2 regions of the Exiguobacterium sp. s125 genome follow, and region 1 is predicted to be linked to the other one. Evidence: riboswitches for the same ligand, from Rfam matches in the RefSeq annotation. Region 1 holds a riboswitch; the other holds the start of a gene.

Region 1 (5,322 bases):
AAAGTTTTGTCTCGACTTATGCGTTTCATCATTTGACGGATGAAGAAAAAGGACAGGCCGTCGATTTGATGGCAGCGATTTTACCGGCAGACGGAAAGATCGTCTATGCCGATACGATGTTCGTTTCTGAGGCAGCACGTCTAGAAACGATTGCAGAAGCAAAAACTCAAGGGTTTGACAACCTTGCAGAAGATTTAGAACGCGAATTTTATCCACTGATTCCAGTGATGGAACAGATTTTTACGTCACGCGGATTTGACGTGACATTCACACAATACAATCACTTCGTCTGGCTCGTAGAAGCCGAGAAAATGGGGGAATAAATCATGACAATCAAAAAAATGAACGTAGAAAGCTTTAACTTGGACCATACGAAAGTCAAAGCACCATATATTCGTGTAGCAGGCTATAAAGAAGGTAAAGTCGACCAAGTCGTCAAATATGATATTCGTTTCACACAACCGAACGTCGAGCAAATGCCGATGCGTGCGATGCACACACTCGAACATTTACTTGCTGAAAACATCCGCAACTATTCGGACGACGTCATCGATGTTTCGCCAATGGGCTGCCAGACTGGTTTCTACATGGCGATGATGAACTTTGACTCAGTCGAAAAAATGAGTGAACTGGTCGAGAAGACACTGAACGACGTCTTAGCGGCTGAAGTGATTCCGGCACAAAACGAAACACAATGTGGGTTTGCGAGCGCACACGACCTTAAAGGAGCGAAGCACTATGCCGAGAAAATGCTTGCCGGTCGCGACGAATGGGACATCGTCTTCGGATGATCGCGAATTCAGTCCGCGACCTCGTCGGAAATACGCCACTGTACGAGATTACTTCATTCGATTTGCCTGCTGGTACGCGGATTTTGGCGAAGCTCGAATGGATGAACCCTGGGGGCAGCGTCAAAGACCGCCTCGGTATCCAACTCGTTGATGCCGCAATCGAACAGGGGTACGTGACACCAGGCGGAACGATCATCGAACCGACTGCCGGCAACACCGGCATCGGTTTGGCGCTCGCCGCTAAAAAATATGACTTACAGGTCATTTGTGTCGTCCCGGAAAAGTTCAGTCAAGAGAAACAGACGTTGATGCGGGCACTCGGCGCGACTGTCGTCAACACGCCGACTGAACTCGATATGCAAGGCGCAATCGATAAGGCAAAAGAACTCGGACAAACGATTCCGAACAGTTATGTGCCACTCCAATTCGAAAACGAAGAAAACTCGGTCACTTATCAGCGGACACTTGGTCCGGAGCTTGTGGCGGAACTCGGTCACATCGACTGGTTCGTCGCCGGATGCGGATCAGGTGGAACGTTTGCCGGAACGACGGCTTTCTTAAAAGAACGCTTCGGGACAAAAGGGGCAATCGTCGAACCGGAAGGCTCCGTCCTCAACGGAGGGTCAGCCGGACCGCATAAAACAGAAGGAATCGGGACAGCCAAATGGCCAAGTCTCGTTTCTCGTGATTTAGTTGATGAAATTCATACGATTTCTGATTCGGATGCTTTTACGAAGGTCCATGAACTGGCGGCACGTGAAGGGTTACTCGTCGGCAGTTCAGCAGGAGCGGCACTCGCCGCGGCGCTCGATATCGCCCAGCGCCATCCTAGAAGTACGATTGTTACCGTCTTCGCAGACAGTGCAGAACGGTATTTGAGCCAACAAATCTTTGAAAAGGTGGACGAGACACATGCGTAAAAAAACAGCGTTGATTCACGGAGGAACGGGTGTAGACAAGGCAACGGGTGCCGTTACACCGCCAATCTATCAAACGAGCACATATAAGCAAGAAAAAATCGGTCAATTAAAAGACGGGTATGAGTACTCGCGCACAGCAAACCCGACGCGGACGAGCATCGAACGATTGATTGCTGATCTTGAAGGAGGCGTCCGTGGATTCGCGTTCGGATCAGGAATGGCGGCGATCCATGCTGTCTTCAATCTGCTTCAGTCTGGCGACCACATCGTCATGACGGACGACGTCTACGGCGGAACGTTCCGCTTGATGCAACGTGTCCTACCGAAGTTCAACATCGAAGTGACATTCGTCGATACGACGGATCTCAGCGCGACGGAAGCGGCGATTCAGGACAACACGAAGATGCTCTACGTCGAGACACCGACGAACCCGTTATTAAAAGTGACGGACATCGAAGCGATCGCAGCCATCACGCGTCGTCACGACTTGAAGCTCGTCGTCGACAACACGTTCGCGACACCATACTTGCAACAACCAATCGCGCTTGGGGCAGATATCGTGCTGCATAGTGCAACGAAATACATCGGCGGACACTCGGACGTCGTCGCAGGGCTTGTCGTCGTCAACGATGATACGCTCGGCGAAGAACTTCACTTCATCCAAAACTCGACGGGTGGAATTCTCGGACCGCAAGACAGCTTCCTGCTTGTCCGTGGTCTGCGGACGCTCGGTATCCGGATGGAAGCGATCGAAGAGACAGCACATGAACTTGTCAGCTTCCTGCAAGCGCAAGACGTCGTCTCGAACATCTTCTACCCGGGGCTCGCATCGCATCCCGGTCATGCGATTCAACAAAAACAAGCGACTGGTTTCGGCGGGATGATCAGCTTTGATGTCGGTTCAGCTGCAAATGCAGAGAAACTTGTGGAAGCGTCACACTTCTTCACGCTTGCTGAAAGCTTAGGGGCGGTCGAAAGTTTGATTTCCGTTCCGGCACGGATGACACATGCATCGATTCCGGCAGAACGTCGGGCAGAACTCGGCATCACGGATGGTCTCGTCCGAATCTCGGTCGGACTTGAAGATGCAGAGGATTTGAAAGAAGATTTAACGCATGCTTTCAGTTTGCTCGAAAAAGTTTCTGAAAAAACTGTTTGACAAGCAAAATAACCCCTGCTAATATTCAAAATATATTAAAAACAACTAAATACCGATAACTCTTATCAAGAGTGGTGGAGGGACTGGCCCGATGAAACCCGGCAACCGCGGAATTTATTTCCGAAGTGGTGCTAATTCCAGCAGACGAACGTCTGCAAGATGAGAGCAAATGGTTTTGTGTACTGAAAGTGCGCGCGTTTGCTCTAAAACGTGCGCACTTTTTTTATGTTTAGGAGGGACAGTAGTGATTCGTTTACAGGATGTAGGAAAGATTTATCGCTCGAAGCGCGGCGAAGTCGAAGCTGTCGCAAACGTCGATCTCACGATTGAGCGCGGCGAAATTTTCGGAATAATTGGTTATTCCGGTGCAGGGAAGTCAACCTTGATTCGCCTGCTGAACATGTTAGAAGCACCGACAAGCGGTTCGATTCAAATTGACGGTGTCGAGATGACGACGTTACGACCGAAAGAATTACGCGGCGTCCGGAAAAATGTCTCGATGGTCTTTCAGCACTTCAACTTGCTTTGGTCACGAACGGTCGAAGAAAACATTATGTTCCCGCTCGAACTCGGCGGATATCCGAAAGCACGCCGGAAAGAACGGGTCGCCGAGCTGATTCAACTCGTTGGACTCGACGGTCGCGAAGGCGCTTATCCGTCACAACTATCCGGTGGACAAAAACAACGCGTCGGGATTGCCCGCGCACTGGCATCAAACCCGGACGTCTTATTATGTGACGAGGCGACAAGCGCCCTTGATCCGAAAACGACGGACTCGATCTTAGAGTTACTCGTCGACATCAATAAAAAACTAAAACTGACGATCGTTTTGATCACACACGAGATGCACGTCATTCAAAAAATCTGTCACCGGGTCGCCGTCATGGAGGCCGGGAAAATCGTCGAACAGGGTCCTGTTTCAGAAGTCTTCCGGCATCCGAAACAAGCGATGACAAAAGAATTCGTCAAACAACTGACGTCGTCTACAGAAAACGAGTTGACGTTCGCGAAACTCCGTGAGCGCTATCCGACAGGGAAAATCGTCCAGCTGACATTCGTCGGTTCGACAGCAGAAAGTCCGATCCTGGCAGAAGTCATGAAAGATTCGACCTTATTATTTAATATCATCGGCGGGAACGTCGGACAGACGCAAGACGGTGCACTCGGAACGTTGTTCATCCAACTGATTGGTGCGACACATGAAACACAAGCGGTCATCGCGAAGCTTCAAGCGAGTGACGTGGAAGTGGAGGTGGATCACCGATGACGACATTCTTTAACGACCTCGATTGGGAAATGGTCTGGACGGCGACTGGCAGTACCGTTTATATGACAGCCGTCGCGGGTCTAGCGACTTTCATACTCGGTTTAATCATTGGTCTGTTGTTGTATGCGACGAATGAAGACTTATTGTTTAAGAACCGGGCACTGTATTCCGTGCTCAGCTTTTTAGTCAACATCTTCCGTTCGATTCCGTTTATTATATTGTTGATTTTATTGATTCCAGTGACGCTCATCATCGTCGGATCGTTCTTAGGACCAACAGCGGCACTTCCGGCACTGATTCTTGGGGCGGCACCGTTTTACGGGCGGATGGTCGAACTGGCACTGCGTGAAGTCGACAAAGGTGTCATCGAAGCAGCGGAATCGATGGGGGCAACGAAGTTCCAAATCATTTATAAAGTGTTGATTCCGGAAGCACTACCAGCAATCGTCTCCGGTATCACCGTCACGCTCGTCGCGCTCGTCGGTTACACGGCAATGGCCGGAGTAGTCGGAGGAGGCGGACTCGGGGACATGGCATATATCGAAGGTTTCCAGCGTTCTCAAAACGATGTCATCGCCATCGCGACATTGTTGATTCTCGTCATCGTCTTCATCATTCAAATTATTGGTGACCTGCTCGTAAAAGCCATCGATAAACGATAATACTATTTTAGTTAACTTGGGAGGGATTATTCATGAAACTTTGGAAAAAATTCGTCGGTACAGCAGCAGTATCCGTCTTAGCAGTCAGTCTTGCGGCATGTGGGGAAGAGTCGTCAGGAGACGACGCGAAGACACTTGTCATCGGTGCTTCAAACGTTCCCCATGCTGAAATCCTAGAGCACGTTCAAAAAGAGTATGAAGCAAAAGGCTACAAACTCGAAATCAAAAAGTTCCAAGATTATGTGTTGCCGAACAAGGCACTCGCTGAAAAAGAAATCGATGCGAACTATTTCCAACACGTTCCGTACCTTGAGCAACAGGAAAAAGAGAACAAATCTTATAAATTTGAAAATGCAGGCGGCGTCCACGTTGAACCGCTCGGCGTCTACTCAAAGAAATATAAGTCGCTTGACGAGTTACCGAAAGGTGCAACAATCTTGACGAGCTCAAACGTCGCGGAGCGTGGACGTGTCTTGACGTTCCTCCAAAACGAAGGCTTAATTAAGTTGAAAGACGGTAAGAC
Region 2 (5,322 bases), on a different contig from region 1:
ATCGGTCGTCCGCGTTTTAAGTCATCCACTGCTTCTTCAATCGAATCAAATCCGTTCATCATACTTCGCCTCCTAAAAATGCCGACCAGTCCGTTTTCGCATCCTTCTGCGTAAAGTGATAGAGATGTTTCGCCATCAAGTCACATTCGATATTGACGAGGGCACCCGTCTGCAAGCGATCGAACGTCGTGACTTGGCGTGAATGGGGAATCAATGAAATCGTCACCGCGTCGTTTCCGACATGTTGCAGCGTCAGGCTCGTCCCATTAATCGCAATCGATCCTTTCGGAATACAGTACTTGCTCCAGTCGCCTGCCTCAAAACGGTATTCCATCGCTTCACCGTCCGGTCGCCGGCTGAGAAACCGAGCCGTTCCGTCGATATGACCGCTGACGAAGTGACCGCCGAACCGTCCATTCGCCGGCATCGCGCGTTCGAGTTGAACGGCTGCTCCGACCCGTAACGTCTGCAGCGACGTCGCTCGGATCGTCTCATGGACGGCATCGGCCGTGAATCCGCTCTTCGTCATCGCCGTCACCGTCAAACAAATCCCATCAACGGCAATGCTGTCGCCAATCTTTGTTCCGTCAAGCACTGCTGTCGCTTCAATTTCGAGCGCCAGCCCGTTCGGACGGGGGACTTTCCGTTTTATTGTGCCGAGTTCTTCAATCAATCCGGTAAACATGTCATCCTCTCCTTTCGTACATACTGGAGATGGACGTCTTGTCCGATTTGGTTCATTTTCACTAAATCAAAACGGTCTTCGATGTCCTGTTCCGTCGTCAGAGACTTGGTCCCACTGAAGAGGGACGGTGCCTGATAGAGTTCGATCGTATCCACGAGATCCGCTTCTAAAAATGCGGATTGAATCGTGGGACCACCTTCAATCAACAGACTGCGAATACCTTGTTCATATAAAAGTTCGAGGATTTGGTCCGGTGTCGCATACGTCCCGACGAAAACCGTCACGTTCGCCCGTTCGCTTGTTCGTGGCTGTTCCGTCAGCCAGTACGTCGGATTCAAGCCATCGTTTAAGACTTGGAATGTTTCAGTCAGGCGCCCGCGGCGATCGACAATGACACGGACCGGTTCGATGCCGGTCGAACTGCGCAACGTCAGTGCCGGGTCATCGATGATCACCGTGTCGCTTCCGACGAGAATCGCGTCGTGTATCCCGCGTAACTGCCGTCCGTCAGCACGTGCCGCTTCCGAAGTGATAAAGCGTTGTTCACCCGTCGCAATCGTCCCGTTCATCGTTTGGGCGACTTTCACTGTGACATGCGGACGTTTTCGTTCAATCGCCGTCCAAAATGGTTCATACAGTGCCACTGCCTCGTCTTTTAGTAGACCGACTTCGACGTCAATCCCCGCCTGACGGAGACGTGTGATACCGCTTCCTGCGACGAGCGCGTGGCGGTCCTCTGTCGCGATAAAAACACGATTGATTCCTGCTTCGAGGATTGCTTCCGTACACGGCGGTGTTTTGCCGTGATGATTGCACGGTTCGAGTGTCACGTAGAGATCGGCTCCGCGTGCTGCTTCACCTGCCATGAGGAGCGCTTCGACTTCGGCATGGGGTCCTCCCGCATAACGGTGGGCCCCAAAACCAACAATCCGCCCCTGTTTGACGATGACGCAGCCGACACTCGGATTCGGGCTCGTTTGACCGTTTAACATGTGTGCTAGTTGCATCGCATAACTCATGAATGTTTCCATTTTTTCCGCTCCTTTCAATAAAAAAGACGCCTCCTGTAAAAGGGGCGTCGTGATTGAAGGATTGACGAAATAAGCGTCTCGCGTTTCTGTTTTTACACATACAGAAACAGACCTTTCCCTGAAAACATTTTTTCAGAAAATGGCAGCAAGCGCATTGTTTCGTCCTTCTCCCATCCGGACTTTACCGTCGGCCCTGGAGTCTCACCAAGTCAGCCACAGTGCGTACACTGCAGGTCGCGGGCTCATCGATTTATCAATCGCATCACCGCCGGTTGGGATTTTCACCCTACCCCGAAGAACTGGTTATTGAGTTATACAGCTCAAGACTAGCACAGGTCATTCTAAAATACAAAATGAATTGTATTTCATTCTCTTTTTTTAGGAAAACATCAAAAAAAGGACCCTTCTCTTAAAAGAAAAGGATCCTTCCATCTGCACTAAGGCAGAATCCGCTCCGCTCATCTTTCAGACAAACGTCTGACGGAATTGGCACAGTACGACGTAAGAAGTCTGTTGCCGAGGTTTCGTAGGGCCAGTCCCTCCACCTCTCTCGATAAGTGCTACGGTATGAAGTTCATATGTGTGATGTTTCAAGTCGTTCTTATGTCGTGAATCTAATGCTTACACTACGGGGATTCCTTTCTCAAGTCAACCATATTTTCAAAATTAAACCAAATTACCCAGTTTATCAATTTCGACTTCTTTTTGACGTCTTGACAACGTATTTCAATCAATGCTATCCTCTTCACAATGATTATTCCGACAATTCCTATACGATATATCAAGAGTGGGCGAGAGATCTGGCTCTACGAACCCACGGCAACCTGCAACATGCAAGGTGCTCCGACCAGCAAAGCCGATGCTTTGGATGATACCTACGAGAATCTCGTAGTGCGCCTAAAGCACTACGAGTTTTTTAATAGAAGGAGGAACCCTTTATGAATTCATCATCACCCGTCCTGTTTGGCGCAGAAGCTTTTTTGGTTGAACGAGGTCCAATCGGTATTTTACTGTCTCACGGTTTTAACGCAACCCCTCAAAGCGTCCGTACTGTCGGAGAGCAGTTTGCCGCCCAAGGGTTTACCGTGTATGCCCCGCGTCTCGACGGACACGGGACGAGCATCCGTGATTTCGAAGCGTCGACTGCTGAAGATTGGAAACAAAGCCTCCGCCAAGGGTTCGACGTCTTAACCAATCATTGTTCGTCCATTTTCATCGCCGGACAATCGATGGGTGCGACACTTGCCCTTGCACTCGTCGCGGAAGGATTACCTGCTGACGGATTGATTACGATCAATGCAGCGTTAGCGATTCCTGCCTATGAAGCATTATCTTTTGAAGACTGTCCACGCTACTTAAAAGAAAGTACCCCAGACATTAAACGTGAAGCGTTTGAAATCATCTATGACCAGGTCCCTGTCGTCTGCGCATCGGAACTTTTGACCTTGATTGACCAGACACGTCCACTCTTACCAGCCATCGAGATTCCAACACTTATTTTATATTCTGCCGAAGACCATGTCGTCCCGCCTGAAAGTTCGGATTACCTTTATCAAGTCATCGGTTCGACGGACAAACGGAGCTATTGCCTGCTTGACTCCTATCATGTCGCGACCCTCGATTATGATCAAGAAACGATTGTCCGCGAGGCAACACACTTTGTACACCAATATAGTCGTTTGACCCACACCGGTTGATGTCTTTCCTGCGCAAAAGCAAGGGATGAAGACTGTTTCGATGCGTGTTTCAAGCATCGACTAAGCCGTCCAGAACAATATGAATGCGCAAAAAAAATGGCCGATGCTCCCTTGAAACGATGGGAGTATCGGCCATTTGATTGATGTGGTCCTGACTGATGAATCAGTCCTTCGTTTACTTCATCAGTTCTGTTGCTGTTTCTTCCATTGTTGCAGGGCTTGCGATTTCCCCGGCACTTCATGGCAGTGGCGGCAACGCGGCTCATACGACTCTGACGCGCCGACTAAAATGATTGGATCATTGTAGTTGGCAGGTCGACCGTCGATTAAACGTTGCGTCCGCGATGCCGGGTCACCGCACGACAGGCAGATCGCCTGCAGTTTCGTGACGAACTCTGCCCGTGCGAGAAGTTCCGGCATCTTACCGAATGGTTCCGCCCGGAAGTCTTGATCGAGTCCGGCACAGATGACACGTTTTCCGTCCTGCGCGAGGGCCTCGATGACATCGACGATTTCATCATCAAAGAACTGAACTTCGTCAATCGCGACCACTTGTGTCTCTTGTGCGACTGCCGCGTACACGTCACGGCTCGTCGCCATCGGTACCGCGATGACAGAGTTGCCGACGTGCGAGACGACATGTTCTTCATGATAACGGTCGTCGATTGCCGGTTTAAACACTTGGACCGGCAACTTCCCGTACTGAGCCCGGCGAACGCGTCGAATCAATTCTTCCGACTTACCAGAGAACATACTTCCGCAAATCACTTCAATCCAACCATACTGATTTATTACATGCATCATTGCAGACACCGTCCTCTAAAATTAGTCACTTTAACGAGTATAGCCCGAATCGAATATAAGGAAAAGAGTTGACTTCTCGAAATCAAAAATCCATCCGTTCATTCCCATGATTCCCCACCTTGTCGTTTTAACCAGTCCTCATTTCCTGTACACTATAGAAGAAGAATTTATGAAGGAAGGTGTTCCCGATCCATCACATATTACATGAAGTGCTTCATCAATATGGTTCATTCGGACTTGCGATCCTTCTAGCCGGGGGGATCATCGGGCTTCCTGTTCCGGATGAAACGTTACTGATCATGTCCGGTTTTTGGATGCATCAAGGCAATTTACCCTTAATCGGAACGATTCTCGCCGCTTACGCCGGAAGCTGTATCGGGATGACGATCAGCTACCTGCTTGGTCTGAAACTCGGAATGCCGTTGCTTCATCGAATCGGACCGAAGTTTCGCATTTCTGAAAAACACATTGTCACGGCAGAAGCCGGCTTTCTTCGTTACGGCAAGTCGGTCTTGATTATCGGTTACTACATACCTGGCCTTCGCCAACTGTCCGCTTTTTTTGCCGGTGTTTCGAAGATGCCGTTTCGGGTTTTCGCCGTCTATGCGTATACCGGGGCTTTGATTTGGATTAGTGTCTTTCTCGGCGCAGGTTTTTTCCTCGGCCGACATTTTTCCTTCAGTCGTCTCTTCGAACAATTCGCGACAAATCCTGACTTGCTCCCGTATATCACCGGCATTGCCGGCGCAATCGGCTCATCGTTCGTGTTGAAGACTTACCTGACCTATCGCGCCCAGTTCAGTCTATACAAAAACAGCCTGCTCCAGTGATGGAGACAGGCTGTTTTTTAATGGATAGGTCGCAATTACTTGCGGCCGTATTTTTTGTTGAAGCGATCGACACGACCGTCTGCAGCGTTGAACTTTTGACGACCAGTGTAGAATGGGTGCGAGTCCGAAGACACATCCACGCGGATGAGTGGGTACTCGTTTCCATCTTCCCAAGTGATTGTTTCGTTCGAAGAACGAGTAGAACCAGTTAAGAATTTGTACTCAGTAGTTGAATCCATAAATACAACTTTGTTGTAGTTTGGGTGAATTCCTTG

What was found. Region 1 has a riboswitch for S-adenosylmethionine ahead of KNQ05_RS01445 (methionine ABC transporter ATP-binding protein). Riboswitches for the same ligand answer to the same signal wherever they lie in the genome.
Region 2: it holds a riboswitch for S-adenosylmethionine, as region 1 does, so the genes downstream of both, ribD (bifunctional diaminohydroxyphosphoribosylaminopyrimidine deaminase/5-amino-6-(5-phosphoribosylamino)uracil reductase RibD) here and KNQ05_RS01445 (methionine ABC transporter ATP-binding protein) in region 1, are expected to answer to the same signal.

Annotation. Positions count from the first base shown of each region.
Region 1 covers NZ_JACSMI010000001.1:300,712-306,033, forward strand. The annotation lists gene KNQ05_RS01425 (class I SAM-dependent methyltransferase) at 1-323, shown strand, start outside; gene KNQ05_RS01430 (S-ribosylhomocysteine lyase) at 327-791, shown strand; gene KNQ05_RS01435 (PLP-dependent cysteine synthase family protein) at 788-1,711, shown strand; gene KNQ05_RS01440 (bifunctional cystathionine gamma-lyase/homocysteine desulfhydrase) at 1,704-2,870, shown strand; SAM riboswitch class I at 2,930-3,036, shown strand; gene KNQ05_RS01445 (methionine ABC transporter ATP-binding protein) at 3,115-4,137, shown strand; gene KNQ05_RS01450 (methionine ABC transporter permease) at 4,134-4,799, shown strand; gene KNQ05_RS01455 (MetQ/NlpA family ABC transporter substrate-binding protein) at 4,832-5,322, shown strand, end outside.
Region 2 covers NZ_JACSMI010000007.1:71,732-77,053, reverse strand. The annotation lists gene ribB (3,4-dihydroxy-2-butanone-4-phosphate synthase) at 1-59, opposite strand, end outside; gene ribE (riboflavin synthase) at 59-685, opposite strand; gene ribD (bifunctional diaminohydroxyphosphoribosylaminopyrimidine deaminase/5-amino-6-(5-phosphoribosylamino)uracil reductase RibD) at 670-1,716, opposite strand; FMN riboswitch at 1,875-2,019, opposite strand; SAM riboswitch class I at 2,172-2,276, opposite strand; SAM riboswitch class I at 2,492-2,594, shown strand; gene KNQ05_RS13935 (alpha/beta hydrolase) at 2,655-3,413, shown strand; gene KNQ05_RS13930 (thymidine kinase) at 3,597-4,214, opposite strand; gene KNQ05_RS13925 (DedA family protein) at 4,397-5,047, shown strand; gene KNQ05_RS13920 (type B 50S ribosomal protein L31) at 5,083-5,322, opposite strand, start outside.